DNA from 2 places in the Mesorhizobium opportunistum WSM2075 genome. Region 2 is predicted to be linked to the other one. Evidence: riboswitches for the same ligand, from Rfam matches in the RefSeq annotation. Region 2 holds a riboswitch; the other holds the start of a gene.

The links. A riboswitch is a leader RNA that binds a small molecule or an ion and turns the genes downstream of it on or off. The one in region 2 is predicted to bind thiamine pyrophosphate.
Region 1: another riboswitch for thiamine pyrophosphate. It lies ahead of MESOP_RS16725 (YkoF family thiamine/hydroxymethylpyrimidine-binding protein); the one in region 2 lies ahead of thiB (thiamine ABC transporter substrate binding subunit).

What each region holds. Positions count from the first base shown of each region.
Region 1 covers NC_015675.1:3,466,854-3,474,126, reverse strand. The annotation lists gene MESOP_RS16750 (tetratricopeptide repeat protein) at 1-1,130, shown strand, start outside; gene MESOP_RS16745 (hypothetical protein) at 1,176-1,931, shown strand; gene MESOP_RS35670 (ABC transporter substrate-binding protein) at 1,995-3,011, opposite strand; partial or broken gene MESOP_RS35665 (ABC transporter ATP-binding protein) at 3,018-3,770, opposite strand; gene MESOP_RS16730 (ABC transporter permease) at 3,767-4,615, opposite strand; gene MESOP_RS16725 (YkoF family thiamine/hydroxymethylpyrimidine-binding protein) at 4,629-5,237, opposite strand; TPP riboswitch at 5,228-5,341, opposite strand; gene MESOP_RS16720 (hypothetical protein) at 5,526-5,840, shown strand; gene msrA (peptide-methionine (S)-S-oxide reductase MsrA) at 5,910-6,428, opposite strand; gene MESOP_RS36565 (hypothetical protein) at 6,451-6,576, opposite strand; gene MESOP_RS16710 (glycosyltransferase family 39 protein) at 6,619-7,273, opposite strand, start outside.
Region 2 covers NC_015675.1:1,385,195-1,392,467, forward strand. The annotation lists gene MESOP_RS06615 (ABC-F family ATP-binding cassette domain-containing protein) at 1-1,075, opposite strand, end outside; gene MESOP_RS06620 (thiamine diphosphokinase) at 1,077-1,721, opposite strand; TPP riboswitch at 1,809-1,923, shown strand; gene thiB (thiamine ABC transporter substrate binding subunit) at 1,967-2,965, shown strand; partial or broken gene MESOP_RS36735 (ABC transporter ATP-binding protein) at 3,002-3,159, shown strand; gene thiP (thiamine/thiamine pyrophosphate ABC transporter permease) at 3,214-4,833, shown strand; gene thiQ (thiamine ABC transporter ATP-binding protein) at 4,826-5,602, shown strand; gene MESOP_RS06640 (M48 family metalloprotease) at 5,921-7,273, shown strand, end outside.

The sequences.
Region 1 (7,273 bases), 2.1 Mb from region 2:
TCCAAGCCTTCATGGATCGTGGCAATGCGTTCTACGGGAAGCGCAAATACGATCGTGCCATCGCCGAGTACAGCCGCGCGATCGCCCTCGATCCAAGGAAAGCCTCGGCCTATGTCGGCCGCGGTACGTCGCTTGTCGCGAAAGGCAAATATGACGCAGCCATCACGGACTATGGCAAGGTTATTGAACTCTATCCCGCTTATGTCGACGCTTACATCGGCCGCGCCGTCGCCTGGAGCAAAAAGAACGAACTGGATCGTGCCATCGCGGACTACAGTCGCGTGATCGAACTCGACCCGCAATATGCTCCGGTTTATTTCGGGCGCGGCAGCGTCTGGTTCACCAAGGGCGAGTACGACCAGGCCATTGCCGACTACGATCAAGCGCTGAGGCTCGATCCAAAGCTTGCCCTCGCCCGCAAGGGCCGCCAGATCGCCATGGCGGCGAAAGCGAACGCCTCGAAGATGCCAGGCAAAGCCGTTGGCGAGGCGCCGGCCAAGCCAAGCAGCGCTTCGCCAGCCGCGCAGGCGTTCAGCAAGGGCTGGACGCTGCATGAGAAGAACGACTATGACGGCGCCATAGCCCTGTACGGCAAAGCGATTGCATTCTTTCCGGCGTTCCACGACGCCTATCTGGCCCGAGCAATGGCCTGGGAGGCCAAGCGGGACTACGCTCATGCCGTCGCTGACTACAGCCAGGCGATCGCGCTCAATCCGAATCTTGCCGAGACCTACTACGACCGCGGCCAGAACCTCGGTTTCCAGGGAGACTACGACGGTGCGCTTGCGGACTACGACAAGGCCATCAGTCTCAATACCAGGGACGCAAAGGTCTATGCCGATCGGGGCCTCATATGGATGGGTAGACATGAGGACGCCGCAGCGCTGCGCGATTTCGAAAAGGCGCTCGGCCTCGACCGCAAGAACCCTTTCGCCTATTTGGGCCGGGGCGTGATCCGGATCAGCAAGGCGGACTATGACGGGGCCATCGCCGATCTCAGCCAGACGATAAAGCTCAAACCAGATTTCGCCACCGCCTACAAAGTGCGCAGCAAGGCGTGGGACGCCAAGGGCAACCACAAGCGTGCCGAGGCCGACCGCAAGAAAGCGCTGAGCCTCGGCGGGAAATAGACAGTTTAGGGAGGGTCGGCGATGGCGCGTTGGAGAAGCTTGGGCGTGGCGGCGGTCGCCGCTTTGTCTTTCGTTGCGGTAAAGATATTGCCTTGGGCGCTCGGCTTTGCCGGCGGCAAATATCTCTACCAGACAGTGGCGGGCTCGCCCGATCCGCAGACCCTGACCACAGCTCAGGTGAGCGAACAGATTCAGAGCCAGGGAAGCCAGATATTCATGGCAATCCAGCAGGAGTTTCCAGACGACTATGACGCCGTCGTGGAAAAGATCACTGCCGTGGCCAGACTTGGAAGCGTGGAGCAAGTGCGAAACACGAGCAGGATGGCGGTCGCCGGCCTCAGGCGAAGATACGCATCCCTGCTGTCTTCGTCCCCAGACAGCAATGCCGCCGAGGCGCTGCGTGCACAATTGGCCATGCTCAACCATATCATGGCGCGGGAAGCCCCAGTCACTTGCAACAACTACCTTCGCAACGGGCCGGACGCGCTCAGCATGCCGGATCGGGATTTCCTGACCGACATGGACAAGATCGGAGCCACCCTGTTCCACGCCTTCGGCGCAGCGAAGAAGAGCGGTCTGGCTGCCGCTTCAGCCAGCGATGAGGACTGGTCACTGCTGGCCGACGCCTTCATCAACGCTGGCGGCACTCCCACCGAGATGAATGCAATTGCCAATGTCAGCCCGGAATTCGAAGGTCTCTGCCCGGCAGTCGCGAAACTATATACATCCGCTCTTTCACTGCAGGGCGAGCCCGGGCGGCACGTCAAAACAACTTTGCTCTATGAGATCGCCCGGAATTAGCCGAGGTCTGCGCATCCGCGCGATTGATGAGGACCCATCAGTTCCGAGAGCCGGATTGCCCCCTTAGCCCAGAGTTGAATTGCTGAAATACTTCGTGAAATCAGGGCGTTGCGTCAGAACCTTGCCATCGGCGTCATGCAGAATGCCCGCTGTGAAGAGATAGTCGCCGATCGCGTCCATCTTGGCCGGATCCATCGTGCCGATGGCGCCGTTTTCCGCGCGCAGATAGTGCCCGTCGATCAGCGCCTTCAGCGAGGCCTTGATCAGCGCCGGATTGGTCAGCGCATCCTTGTTGGCGGTGATGAGCAGCGCGGCCGCTTCATCGGGATGCTCGACGGCGAACCGGTAGCCGCGCTGCGTCGCCTGGATGAAGGCCTCCGCAAGCTTAGGGTTCGCTGACAGATACGCCTCGCTCGACGAGATCAGCGTCGTGTGCTCGTCGGGCACGCCATAGTCGGCATAGACGAAGCTGCGCTGATGGACGCCTTTGAGTTCCGCCTCGACGCCCTCCCAGGTCAAAACCTCCAGCGTGAAGTCGACGGTGCCGTTGGCAAGGGCTTCGTAGGCGGAGGTGCCGAGCGTCACCGTTTCGAAATTGCCCTTGCCGCCATCGTGGCGGATGATGGTCGAGATCAGCGCGTTTTCCCAGGCGCTGCCAAAACCGCCATAGGTCAGGCCGTCAAGGTCCTTCGGGCTCTTGATGTCGCTGCGCGCGGCATTGAACACCAGCCGGCCGGTTTCGGATTGCACCACGGCGTAGACGGCTTTCAAGTCCGCTCCGGCGGTTTTCTGGGTGAACAGGCTGATGGTGCCGTTGATGCCGAAATCGGCGACACGGTTGGCGACCAGCGTGCCGGCGCCGGTATCGCTGTAGGGCAGAATGTCGACCTCGAGGCCGGCGTCGGAATAAAACCCCTTGTCGCGGGCGACGAACAGCCCGATGTGGTTGGTGTTGACCGTCCAGTCCAAAGCGACGGTGATTTTCTGCATCGCCGCGAAAGAGCGGCCCGGTCCGGCGATCAGCGGAAGACCGCTGGCGAGGGTAAGCAGCAAGGCCTGCCGGCGCGTCAGATCAGTCATGGTCATGTCCTTTGGAGGTTGAGGGTTGAGCAAAATGTCGAGGATCTCGGCCTCGAGTGCGATGGCCTGGCGCGCGGCGGCACCGGTCGGGTCGCGCGGACGCGGCAACGGCACCCTGATCTCACGCAGCACACGGGCCGGGCGCGCCGACAGCACATAGATGCGGTCGGACAGGTATACGGCTTCGCGCACATCGTGGGTGATCAGCAGTGCCGTCCAGCGATGGTGCCGCCACATCTGCTCGAGCCAACGCTGCATGGCGGCGCGGGTCAGTGCGTCGAGCGCGCCGAAAGGCTCGTCGAGCAAAAGCATGTCGCGCTCCTGCACAACCGTGCGCAACAGCGCCGCGCGCTGGCGCATGCCGCCCGAAAGCTGCGCCGGAAAATGCCGCTCGAAGCCGACAAGTCCGAATTCGGCGAACAGCGGCGCGACCCGCGCCCGTGCTGCCTTGCGCTTGATGCCTTGCACTTCGAGCCCGAGTGTCGCGTTGTCGAGGATGCGCCGCCACGGCATCAACGCATCGCGCTGCGGCATGAAGGCAAAATGCCGGCCGTGATCGTCGAGCGGCACGCCGTCGAACAACATCTCGCCTTCGCCATGTTCGGCGCCGGTCAGAAGCTGGAACAGCGTCGACTTGCCGGCGCCCGACGGTCCGAGGATCGAGACGAATTCGCCGGCACCGACGTTGAGCGAAATGTCGGCAAGAACGTCGAGCCCGCCAAACGCCTTGCGCACATGTCGCAATTCGAGCCGGCTCATCTCCGCGCCGCCTTTGCCGCGGCTTGCTTGCCCGCGGCCCGTTCCCAGGGCATGGCCAAGCGCTGCAGCAGCACCGTCAATCCGAACAGGATGAGAGTAAGCGCGGCGCTGACGCCGACGGCGGCCAGCACCAGGTCGGGGCGAAAATTGTTCTTGGCGTTGAGCATGTAGATGCCCAGCCCCTTGGCGGCACCCGCATATTCGGCGAAGATGGCGCCGACGACGGCATAGGTGATGGAGATCCGCAGGCCAGCGAAGAAATATGGCAGCGCCGAAGGCAGCCGCGCCAGCACGAAGACGCGCCAGCGCCCCGCCCCCATGGCGCGTAGCATCTGGCCGATCTCGGGCTCGGTTGCCTCATAGCCCTCGACCAGCGCCACCAGCATCGGGAAGAAGGTAACCAGCGCCACCAGCATGATCTTCGGCGCCAGCCCGAAGCCGAACCACAGCACCACCAGCGGCGCGATCGCAACCAGCGGCAAGGTCTGGCTGATGATGAAGACGGGAAAAAGCGCGCGCCGCAGCGGCTGGAAGAAGTCGACCAGCATCGACAGCGCGAAAGCGGCGCTGAGCGAAAAGGCAAAACCGATGAGCGTGGCGCGGATGGTGGGAATGGCGTTGTCGACCAGCGCGTCACGATTGAGCATCGCCTGCTCAAAGACACGCGAGGGCGCCGGCAGCGTCGTCGGCTTGATGCCGGAATAGGTAGCATAGAGTTCCCAGGCCACGAGCAGCAACCCAACCGACATTACGGCCGGTACTGCCTTGGCGAGGATGCCCGCGAGGTGACGCGGGCGGCTGAATGACGATGAGACCACGAGAGGACAACCTTGACGGTCGCGCATCGGCGCGAGCGGTTCAGACAGCAGTGGGGCTGTTGGCGGAAACCGTGACGTCGAGGGTTACGTGGCCGGCACCCGGCCCGAAGCGGCAGAAAGCTTCGTTGAGCGCCGAAAAGATCGCGCCCGTATCACCGCGCAGTTTGGTGCAGAAATTCTTGGAGCGATCGTAGACGCCGGACTGTTTCAAGAAATCGATGCAGCCATAGATCTCGTCCATGTGGTCGCCAGTACCCATCACATAAAGCGAGAATTGCGCCGCCGCCGGCTGGCCGGTGGCGACCGCGCCATGCACGGCTGCGATGGCGGCTTCCTTGCGCGGGCAGAGCGGCCCGACAGGTCCGCCGAAGGCCTCGGAGCGGCAGATCGGATCGTCCGGCTCGCCTGGGCAGCCACGCGAAATGGCGGCTGACAAAACGCAATGCTTGCCGCTGTGCGCGGCCGCCACGAACAGGTCGCGCAGAGCCGGGAACAGCACTTCGGGCGGCCCGACCAGCAAGGTCGAGATGTCGTCGGTCTCGATCCTGAGCCGGTCACGATAGGGATCGAGCGCACCGAGCGCGCCCAAAATGACGCCGACGAAATCGTCGGCCATGGGATATAGGGAAATCTGTGCGCCTGAAAACATAGCCCGCCTCGCTCCGCTGGTATTACCCAGATCAGCTTCTAGGGTCTGTGGGCTTGCCGCCCCCGTCTCAGCCCCGACCGTACGGAGCACCCCTGTGGATGGGCGCGTTAAAGCACCATTCGATCGATTGGGGAAGCCGTTTTTTTCAGCGAACTGCGCCAAAAGCATTGCGCCAGAGTGGGAGCGATTGGCTCTGGCGGCGCGAGAATTTATCGGGAACCTTCATCGGACCGAGAGGTTGTCCCACCAGTCGCTACGCGACGAGTTCACAGAAAATGGAGACAAACCATGTTCATGAAAATCCTCGCAGCTTCGACGCTCACCATCGGCCTGGCCGCATCGGCCATGGCGCAGAGCAATGACACAAGCGGCACCAACGGAGCCGGTAGCGGCAGGTCGGTCACGGTCGATCCGAATACGCCAGCTTCGCCCAACACCGTCGACCCGTCGGTGACCAACAGCACGACTGGCACGCTGGATGATATGAACTCCAACGCGGATCGGAATTGTCCTGCCCATCCGCAGGGCGCGCAGCCCGATGCCAATGGCATGTCGCCGGGTACCACCGCGCCGACGGTTAACGACAAGCATTGCGGCAAGTAGGATTTGCAATGAGAAGAAACCGCGGAGCGAGCGCTCCGCGGCTTCTCAAATCCTGTCGTATGACTGAATCTACGGTACCGCTTTTTCTCGAACCGGCAGCTTCCAGCCTGGCCTGACGAAATGGCAGGTGTAGCCGTTGGGATATTTCTCCAGATAATCCTGATGCTCCGGCTCGGCCTCCCAGAAAGCACCGACCGGCGCGACTTCGGTGACGACCTTGCCGGGCCACAGGCCCGAGGCATCGACATCGGCGATGGTGTCTTCGGCGACGTTCTTTTGCTCGTCGCTGGTGTAGTAGATCGCCGAACGGTAGCTCATTCCGACATCGTTGCCCTGTCGGTTGCGTGTCGTCGGATCGTGGATTTGGAAAAAGCGCTCCAGCAGCGTGCGATAGCTGATCACGGCCGGATCGAAATTGATCTCGATCGCCTCGGCGTGCGTGCCATGATTGCGATAGGTGGCGTTTGGCACATCGCCGCCCGAGTAGCCGACACGGGTCGAGATGACGCCGGGATAGCGCCGTATCAAATCCTGCATGCCCCAGAAACAGCCGCCGGCAAGTACTGCGCGTTCGGTCGAAGTCGCCATGTCACCTCTCCTCAAAAGCAATTCACGGAAAACGGACCGCGATTTCCGTCTTGAATTGCACGACAACAAATTGGATTTCCCATAAATGGGCACTGTCGGCGACTTCGTCCAGTCGCCCGAGCGCGGCGCCGGCGGTGCGTGCGGCCATGCCCCGACGAAATGGCACGACGCGGAACCGGATCCGTGGACTTCAGCTGTGCGGTTGTCCAGCCGGGCTGTCGACAGCAAGCGGCAGGCGCGTGCCGGGCGGGATGGCGGCAAAACTGATCGCCACCGGCGGCGCCTCTTGCGACCAGTTGAAAAGAACGGTCTTGACCGGAATGTTGTCCAGCCATGAGTGCAACTGCGGTGGCACGCCATGGCCCAGCCAAACCATCAGCATGCCGTGGTCGTGCAACCGCTGCAGTGTGATCCAGGGCGCGAACCGCATATCGAGGTCGGTGAAAATCGACGGCTTGTCATAGGCATTGAGACCCGCCAGCATCGCCAGATTGGTGTCGCCGCCGACGATGTCGAGTCGGCCGGGCACAGCCGCGTGCCAGACTGCCTCGGCCTCGTCCGAGATCGGTCGTGCCGGCCAGCAAACGGCGTCCATGCGCCCGCGCACATTGCAGTCCGTCCAGCGGATGGCCGCATAGGCGCCTGACATGCCGACGATGCAGATGAATGCGCAGATCGTCAGTTTTCGCATCTCTGTGGCGCCGAGCCGATGGCCCAAGAACGCCAGCGCGACGACGCCGACAAGATTGTACATCGGCGCGCCCCAGGCTTCGCCTGTGCCGGTAAACAGCGAGGCGACCATGACCAGCGCCGCGGGCCCAAGGCCCATCCACATGAGATAAACA
Region 2 (7,273 bases):
GGTCGACGGCCTCGCGCTTCTGGTCGAGCGTGGCGATCTCCAGATTGGTGCCGAGCCGCACCGAGCCTGCATCCGGCGCCAATTCACCGGTCAGCATCTTCAAAAGCGTCGTCTTGCCGGCGCCGTTCGGTCCGACGAGGCCGACGCGGTCGCCGCGCTGGATGCGGGTCGAGAATCCCTTGACCACGGTGAGATCGCCAAAACTCTTCTCGATGTTCTTGGCTTCGATCACCAGCTTGCCGGATTCGGCGGCGTCGCTGGCCACCATGGTCGCCGAACCCTCGGCGCCGCGATGGCCGCGAAAACTCTTGCGCATGGTCTGCAACTCGCCGAGGCGGCGCATGTTGCGCTTGCGCCGCGCCGTCACGCCATAGCGCAGCCAGTGCTCCTCGCGCACGATCTGTCGGCCGAGCTTGTGTTGCTCGCGCTCTTCCTCTTCCAGCACCTGATCGCGCCATTCCTCGAAATGACCAAAACCCTTGTCGAGCCTGCGGGTCTGGCCGCGGTCGAGCCAGATGGTGGCGCGCGAGACGCGTTCGAGGAAACGGCGGTCGTGCGAGATGACGATAAGTGCCGATGAGGTGCGGACAAGCTCTTCTTCCAGCCACTCGATGACCGACAGATCGAGATGGTTGGTCGGCTCATCAAGCAGCAGGATGTCGGGTTCCGGCGCCATGACGCGGGCAAGGGCGGCGCGCCTGGCTTCGCCGCCGGACAAATCGTTCGGCCGTTCCTCGCCCGACAGGCCGAGATGCTCCATCAGATAGCTGGCGCGGTAGGGATCGTCGGCGGGCCCGAGCCCCGCCTCGACATAGGCGCGCACGGTGGCAAAACCCTCCATGTCGGGCATCTGCGGCAGATAACGCACGGTCGCCGACGGCTGGCGGAACACCTCGCCGTCCTGGGGTTCGATCAGGCCGGCGGCGATCTTGAGCAGCGTCGACTTGCCCGAGCCGTTGCGGCCGACCAGCGCGATCTTATCGCCGGCCGAAGCGGTCAAGGCGGCGCCATCGAGCAGCGGTGTGCCGCCGAAGGTCAGTTTTATCCCGTCGAGATTGAGAAGAGGCGGGGCCATGTCAGCTTTCGGGCAAGGGATAGGGATGAGCGAGCAGCAGCGCGCGGCCATGGCCGAGCGCGATTTCGAGGCCCCCCCGGACCTCGTTGGAGATGGTCAGCGACGAACCGAAGGCCACCTCGACCTGGTTCAGCGGCCATTTGGCGCCGGTGACGGTCAGGCCGGCGAGGTCTGAAAAGCCGAGGATCGAAAACAGCGTGCCGTCGGTATAGTCGAAACCCGTCTTTCCCAACAGCAAGGGCACGCCTTCCTGGGCGCCGCTGGTCAGCACCACTCCGGTGCCGGTCTCGGCCAGCCGCAGCGCGAGCGACAGATGCAGGAAAGCGTGGTCGGCCCGTTTGCCGCCGAAAGCGCCTGCCAGCACCAGGCGGGTCGCGCCTCGTTCGAGTGCGGCGGCGATCGCCAGTTCGCCATCGGTCTTGTCCTTCTCCGCCGGAAAGGTCTGGCGGGGCACGGCGGCCAGATCGTCAGGCAGATTAGCCGGCACCGAATCGAAATCACCCACCCAGAGTTCCGGGACAAGGCCGAGCAGCCGCGCATGGCCGATGCCGGCGTCGGCGGCGATCACGCGGCAGCCTTCGATCTGGCGGTCGAGCCGCGGCGTGCGGATGAGATCGCCGCCAAGCAGGATGGTGAATGTGCTCATATCGTGTGGCCCTTACCAGCCCGACACGCGAAACGGAAGGCGGCAAACTCCCACTTGCGCGGTTCATTGGCCCGGCCTATGTGTCGAAACGCTCTAACGGGGTGCCGGACGCGATCTTCGCGGACCGGCTGAGAGGCAGTCTCGCCAACCCGCTGAACCTGATCCGGTTTGTACCGGCGGAGGGATTAGACGTTTCGGACAGTCCGACGCCTCAATTCCTTTCAACTCGAACGAAGGAGGCGCCGATGCGCACGCTTTTATACTCTCTTGTCTCGGCAGCGGTTCTGGCGCTGTCCGGGCCGGCCTTGGCCAAGGACAAGCTCACCGTCTACACTTATGAAAGCTTCACCGCCGATTGGGGTCCAGGCCCCGTGGTGAAGAAGGAATTCGAGGCCGAATGCGGCTGCGATGTCGAGTTCGTCTCGGTCGCCGACGGCGTGGCGCTGCTCAACCGCGTCAAGCTCGAAGGGGCCTCGACCAAGGCCGACATCGTGCTCGGCCTCGACACCAATCTCACCGCCGATGCCAAGGCGACAGGCCTGTTCGCGCCGCATGGCGCGGTGTCCGACGTCGATGTGCCGGGTGGCTGGAGCGACGATACTTTCGTCCCCTTCGACTATGGCTACTTCGCCGTCGTCTATGACACGCAGAAGCTCAAGACACCGCCCAAGAGCCTCAAGGAACTGGTCGAGGGCAGTGCCGACGACAAGATCGTCATCCAGGATCCGCGCACTTCCACGCCGGGTCTCGGCCTGCTTTTGTGGGTCAAATCGGTCTATGGCGACAAGGCGCCGGAGGCCTGGGCCAAGCTCAAGGCGAAGGTGCTGACGGTGACGCCGGGCTGGAGTGAGGCCTACGGCCTGTTCACCAAGGGCGAGGCGCCGATGGTGCTGTCCTACACCACGTCGCCGGCCTATCACATGATCGCCGAGAACACCGAGCGCTACCAGGCGGCGTCCTTCGAGGAGGGCGAATACCTGCAGATCGAGGTTGCCGGCATCACCACCACGGGCGCCAAGAACCCGCTGGCTGCAAAGTTCATGGCCTTCATGACCAGCCCGAAGTTCCAGGACGCCATCCCCGAGACCAACTGGATGTTCCCCGCCGGCAAGACCGACAAGCCGCTCAACCCGGCCTTCGGCAAACTGGTCAAGCCGACCAAGACCTTGCTGTTCAGCCCCGAGGAGGTCGCCGCTAATCGCAAGGCCTGGGTGGATGAGTGGCTGGCGGTGATGAGCAGGTAGTTTTGAGGCAAACCGACCGAAGATGATTGCTCTACGGCGCCCCCCTCTGTCCTGCCGGACATCTCCCCCACAAGGGGGGAGATCGAACGTCATCGGTGATTTCGCAAATCGCCGACGCTGCAGATATAAGCTAAGCGCGGAAACTGCCAATCTCCCCCCTCGTGGGGGAGATGTCCGGCAGGACAGAGGGGGGCGCCGTAGAGCACAATCCTTTGTAAGTGCCGCGACGCGCAGACAGGCGGTCCAGCGTGCAACGCGCGTCTGACCCCCGCGTCAGCGCCGGCATCATCGCGCTTTCCGCGATCGCGCTGCTGATCGGTGGCGCGTTTGCCGGGCTGCTTGTCGAGGGCGCCCACGATCTCACGGGCGCTTGGGCGGCCTTCGATCCCTATCTGCTGCGCGTCGTGCGCTTCACGCTCTGGCAGGCCGCGCTCTCGACCCTGTTGTCCGTCACCCCGGCGCTGTTCGTGGCGCGCGCCCTGTCGCGGCACCCGCGCTTCCCGGGCCGCGCCTTCATGCTGCAGCTCTTTGCCGTGCCGCTGGCGTTGCCGGCCATCGTCGCGGCGCTCGGGATCCTGGCGCTCTACGGCCGCGCCGGTTATTTCGCCGGTCTGTTCGGCGCGGTCGGCGGGCAGGGCTGGCCAGGCATTTACGGCCTGTCCGGCATCCTCGTCGCCCATGTCTTCTTCAACCTGCCGCTCAGCACGCGGCTGTTCCTCGAGGCGCTGCAGACCATTCCTGCCGACCAGTGGCGGCTGGCGAGCCAGCTTGGCATGGGCGCGCGGCCGGCGTTCCGGCTGATCGAATGGCCGACGCTGCGCGCCGCCTTGCCCGGCGTCGCCGGGCTCGTCTTCATGCTCTGCATTACCTCCTTCACCATCGTGCTGACGCTCGGCGGCGGACCAGGCGCGACGACGCTGGAAGTCGGCATCTATCAGGCGCTGCGCTTCGATTTCGATCCGGCGCGGGCGGTCGCGCTGACGCTGCTGCAGATCGCCTTGACCTTCATCGTGGTGCTGGCGCTGACGCGGCTTGGCGCCAATGTCGTCGGCGACACCAACCTGCCGGTTGCACCGCGCCGTTATCTCTCCGTAAACCGGACCGAGACCTGGCTGAACGCGGCGCTCATCGTGCTGGCGCTGCTGTTCGTTGCCGGACCGATGGCGGCCACGGTGATCTCCGGGCTTGGCGCCGATCTCGGCCGGCTCGCCGGCGAGGCCGCGGTCCGGCAGGCGACGCTGACGAGTGCGGTGCTGGCCTTCCTGTCGGCGCTGCTTTCGGTGATGCTGTCGCTGGCCTTGACCATGGCGCGCAGGGCGCTGGCGCTGAACCGCCGCTCCGGGCCAAGGACGCTGCTCGAACACGCCACCGATACCGGCGCGGGGTTCGTCCTGGTCGTGCCGCCCATCGTCATCGGCGCCGGCTGGTTCCTGCTGCTGCGCCATGCCGGCGATGTCTTCGCCATCGCCCCGGTCATGGTCGTGACCGTCAATGCGGTGATGGCGATGCCTTTCGCGTTGCGCGCGGTCCGTCCCGCCTATGATGCGGGCAGCGAGCGTCACGAACGGCTCTGCGCGCAGCTCGGCATAGCGGGCTGGGCCAGGCTGCGGCTGGTCGACTGGCCGTCGCTGCGGCGGCCGCTCGCCACCGCCTTCGCCTTCGCCATGGCGCTGTCGCTTGGCGATCTCGGTGTCATCGCGCTGTTCGGCAGTGATTCCGTGCAGACATTGCCCTACCTTCTGCTGGCGCGCATGGGCAGCTACCGCACCGCGGACGCCGCCGGCCTGGCACTGTTGCTCGGCCTGGTTTGCCTGGCGCTGGTCCTGGCAGCGGACCGGCTGGGAAAAGGAATGGCCCGCGATGTCTGATGGGGCGATTGGCAGGAAAGGTGTTCCGGTGCGGCTGGACAAGGTTTCGTTCAGCTATGGCGAGGCGCCGCTCACCTTCGATGTCGCGTTCGCCGCGGCGGAAATCACCGCCATCATGGGGCCGAGCGGCTCGGGGAAGTCGACGCTGCTCAACCTGGTCGCCGGGTTCGAGACGCCACGGTCCGGCCGTGTGCTGATCGGCGGGGCCGATGTCGGCGGCGCGCCTCCGGCGGCGCGGCCGGTGTCGATGGTGTTCCAGGAAAACAATCTTTTCGCCCATCTCAGCGTCGAGCAGAATGTCGGGCTCGGCCGCTCGCCGTCGCTGCGGCTGACCGAGGCCGACCGCGCTGATATCGCCGACGCGCTTGCGCGCACCGGCCTTGCCGGCAAGGAAAAACGCTTGCCGCGCGAACTCTCGGGCGGTGAGCGCCAGCGCGTCGCCCTGGCCCGCGTGCTGGTGCGCGATCGCCCGGTGCTGCTGCTCGACGAACCCTTCGCTTCGCTCGGGCCCGCTTTGCGCGACGACATGCTCGACCTGGTTGCCGGCGTCCATGCCGACCATGGCATGACGGTGCTGTTCGTCACGCACCAGCCGCAGGATGCGCGCCGCATCGGCCGCAATGTGGTGTTTCTGGACAATGGCGCCGTGGCGGCCACCGGCTCCGCCGAGGATTTCTTTGCCGGGGCTGGTCCCGAGGCGTTCCGGCACTATATCGGTACCGGTGCTGGGGATGCCGTATCACGAGATATTGCCCGGAAGCGGACATAATTTACGGCCAAACCGTCTTCGGGCGAAGTGGCGCTTGCTTGCCATGGCAGACGTAGTGTGGCTAGGTCCGCCCTATTGGTCCGGCACAGGCCGTGATTTGCCTACAGCATCCGCCGCACGCCCCGAGGGACGTGTGACGGATGCTGTAGTAGTTTGTTTGCGCATGATAATTCCGAAGATCGCCCCCGATTTTCGTGGTCATGCGCCGGGACCCGAAAGGAAGCCGTTCTGGCGATCGGCGTTGACAGACCAAGATGGAACCCGCTGGCGCGCTTTCTGGCGCTGGCCGGTTTTGCCGTGGCGCTCGCAAGCTGCCAGATGTTCACACCTCCGGCAGTCCAGGAATCCGGGTTCCAGCCGTCCGACAAGCCGATCACGGTCGACAATGTCGGCGCCAACAACAAACTCGCCGAACTGGCCAAGGCGCAGCACCCGCGCATCCTGGCGACTTATGGCGGGGAATATTCCGATCCCAAGCTCGAGCGCATGGTCGCCAAGGTGGTCGGCAGCCTGACCGTGGTGTCCGCCAATCCGACCCAGACCTACCGCATCACCATTTTGAATTCGCCCAACGTCAACGCCTTCGCGCTGCCGGGCGGTTATCTCTACATCACGCGCGGCCTGCTGGCGCTGGCAAACGATTCGTCCGAACTCGCCGCGGTCATCGCGCACGAGATGGGCCACGTCACCGCCAACCACGGCCTGCAACGCCAGCAGCTGGAGGCCGAGGAAGGCCTGGCGACCAAGGTGGTCTCGGACGTGCTCGGCGACAGCCCGACCGCCAAGGCCGCACTGATCCGCGGCAAGCTCAGGCTGGCGCAGTTCTCGCGCAACCAGGAGCTGGAAGCGGATGCCATCGGCATCAAGTCGATCGGCGAAGCCGGCTATGATCCATACGCCGCCGGCCGGTTCCTGCAATCGATGTCGGCCTATACCGATTTCCGCTCGATCAGCGGTGCCACCGACGCCAGCCTCGACTTCCTGGCGACGCATCCCAACACGCCGCAGCGCATCGACCTGGCGCAGCGCCATGCCCGCCAGTTCGGCGCCCCCGGCGTCGGCACGCGCGACCGCGATTCCTTCCTCGCCGGCATAGACGGCCTGCTCTACGGAGATACGCCGGAGGAAGGCTACGTGCGCGGCGAGACCTTCCTGCATCCGGGCCTCGGTGTGTCATTCACGGTGCCGGACGGCTTCATCATCGACAATTCCGCGGCAGCGGTGACGGCGACCGGGCCGGGCGACATAGCCATCCGCTTCGACGGGGTTTCGATCGACAAGAACCGCGCCTTGACCGACTACATCCGGAGCGGCTGGGTCGCCGGTCTCGACGACAGCACTGTCAAGCAGGAAACGATCAACGGCAACGAGGCGGCGACCGCGCATGCCGGCGCCGAAGGCTGGCAGTTCGACATCGCGGTGATCCGCGCCGGCGGCCAGGTCTACCGGCTGCTGACCGCTGCACCCTCGGCCAGCACCTCGCTCGACACGGTGGCACGCTCGGTCAGCGGGTCGTTTCGTATCCTGAGCCCTGCTGAAAAAGCGGCCCTGAAGCCGCTGCACATCCGCGTGCTCACCGTGCAGCCGGGACAGACCATGGGCTCGCTCGCCGCGCAGATGGTGGGCGTCGACCGCAAGCTCGACCTGTTCCGCGTGCTCAATGCGCTGTCG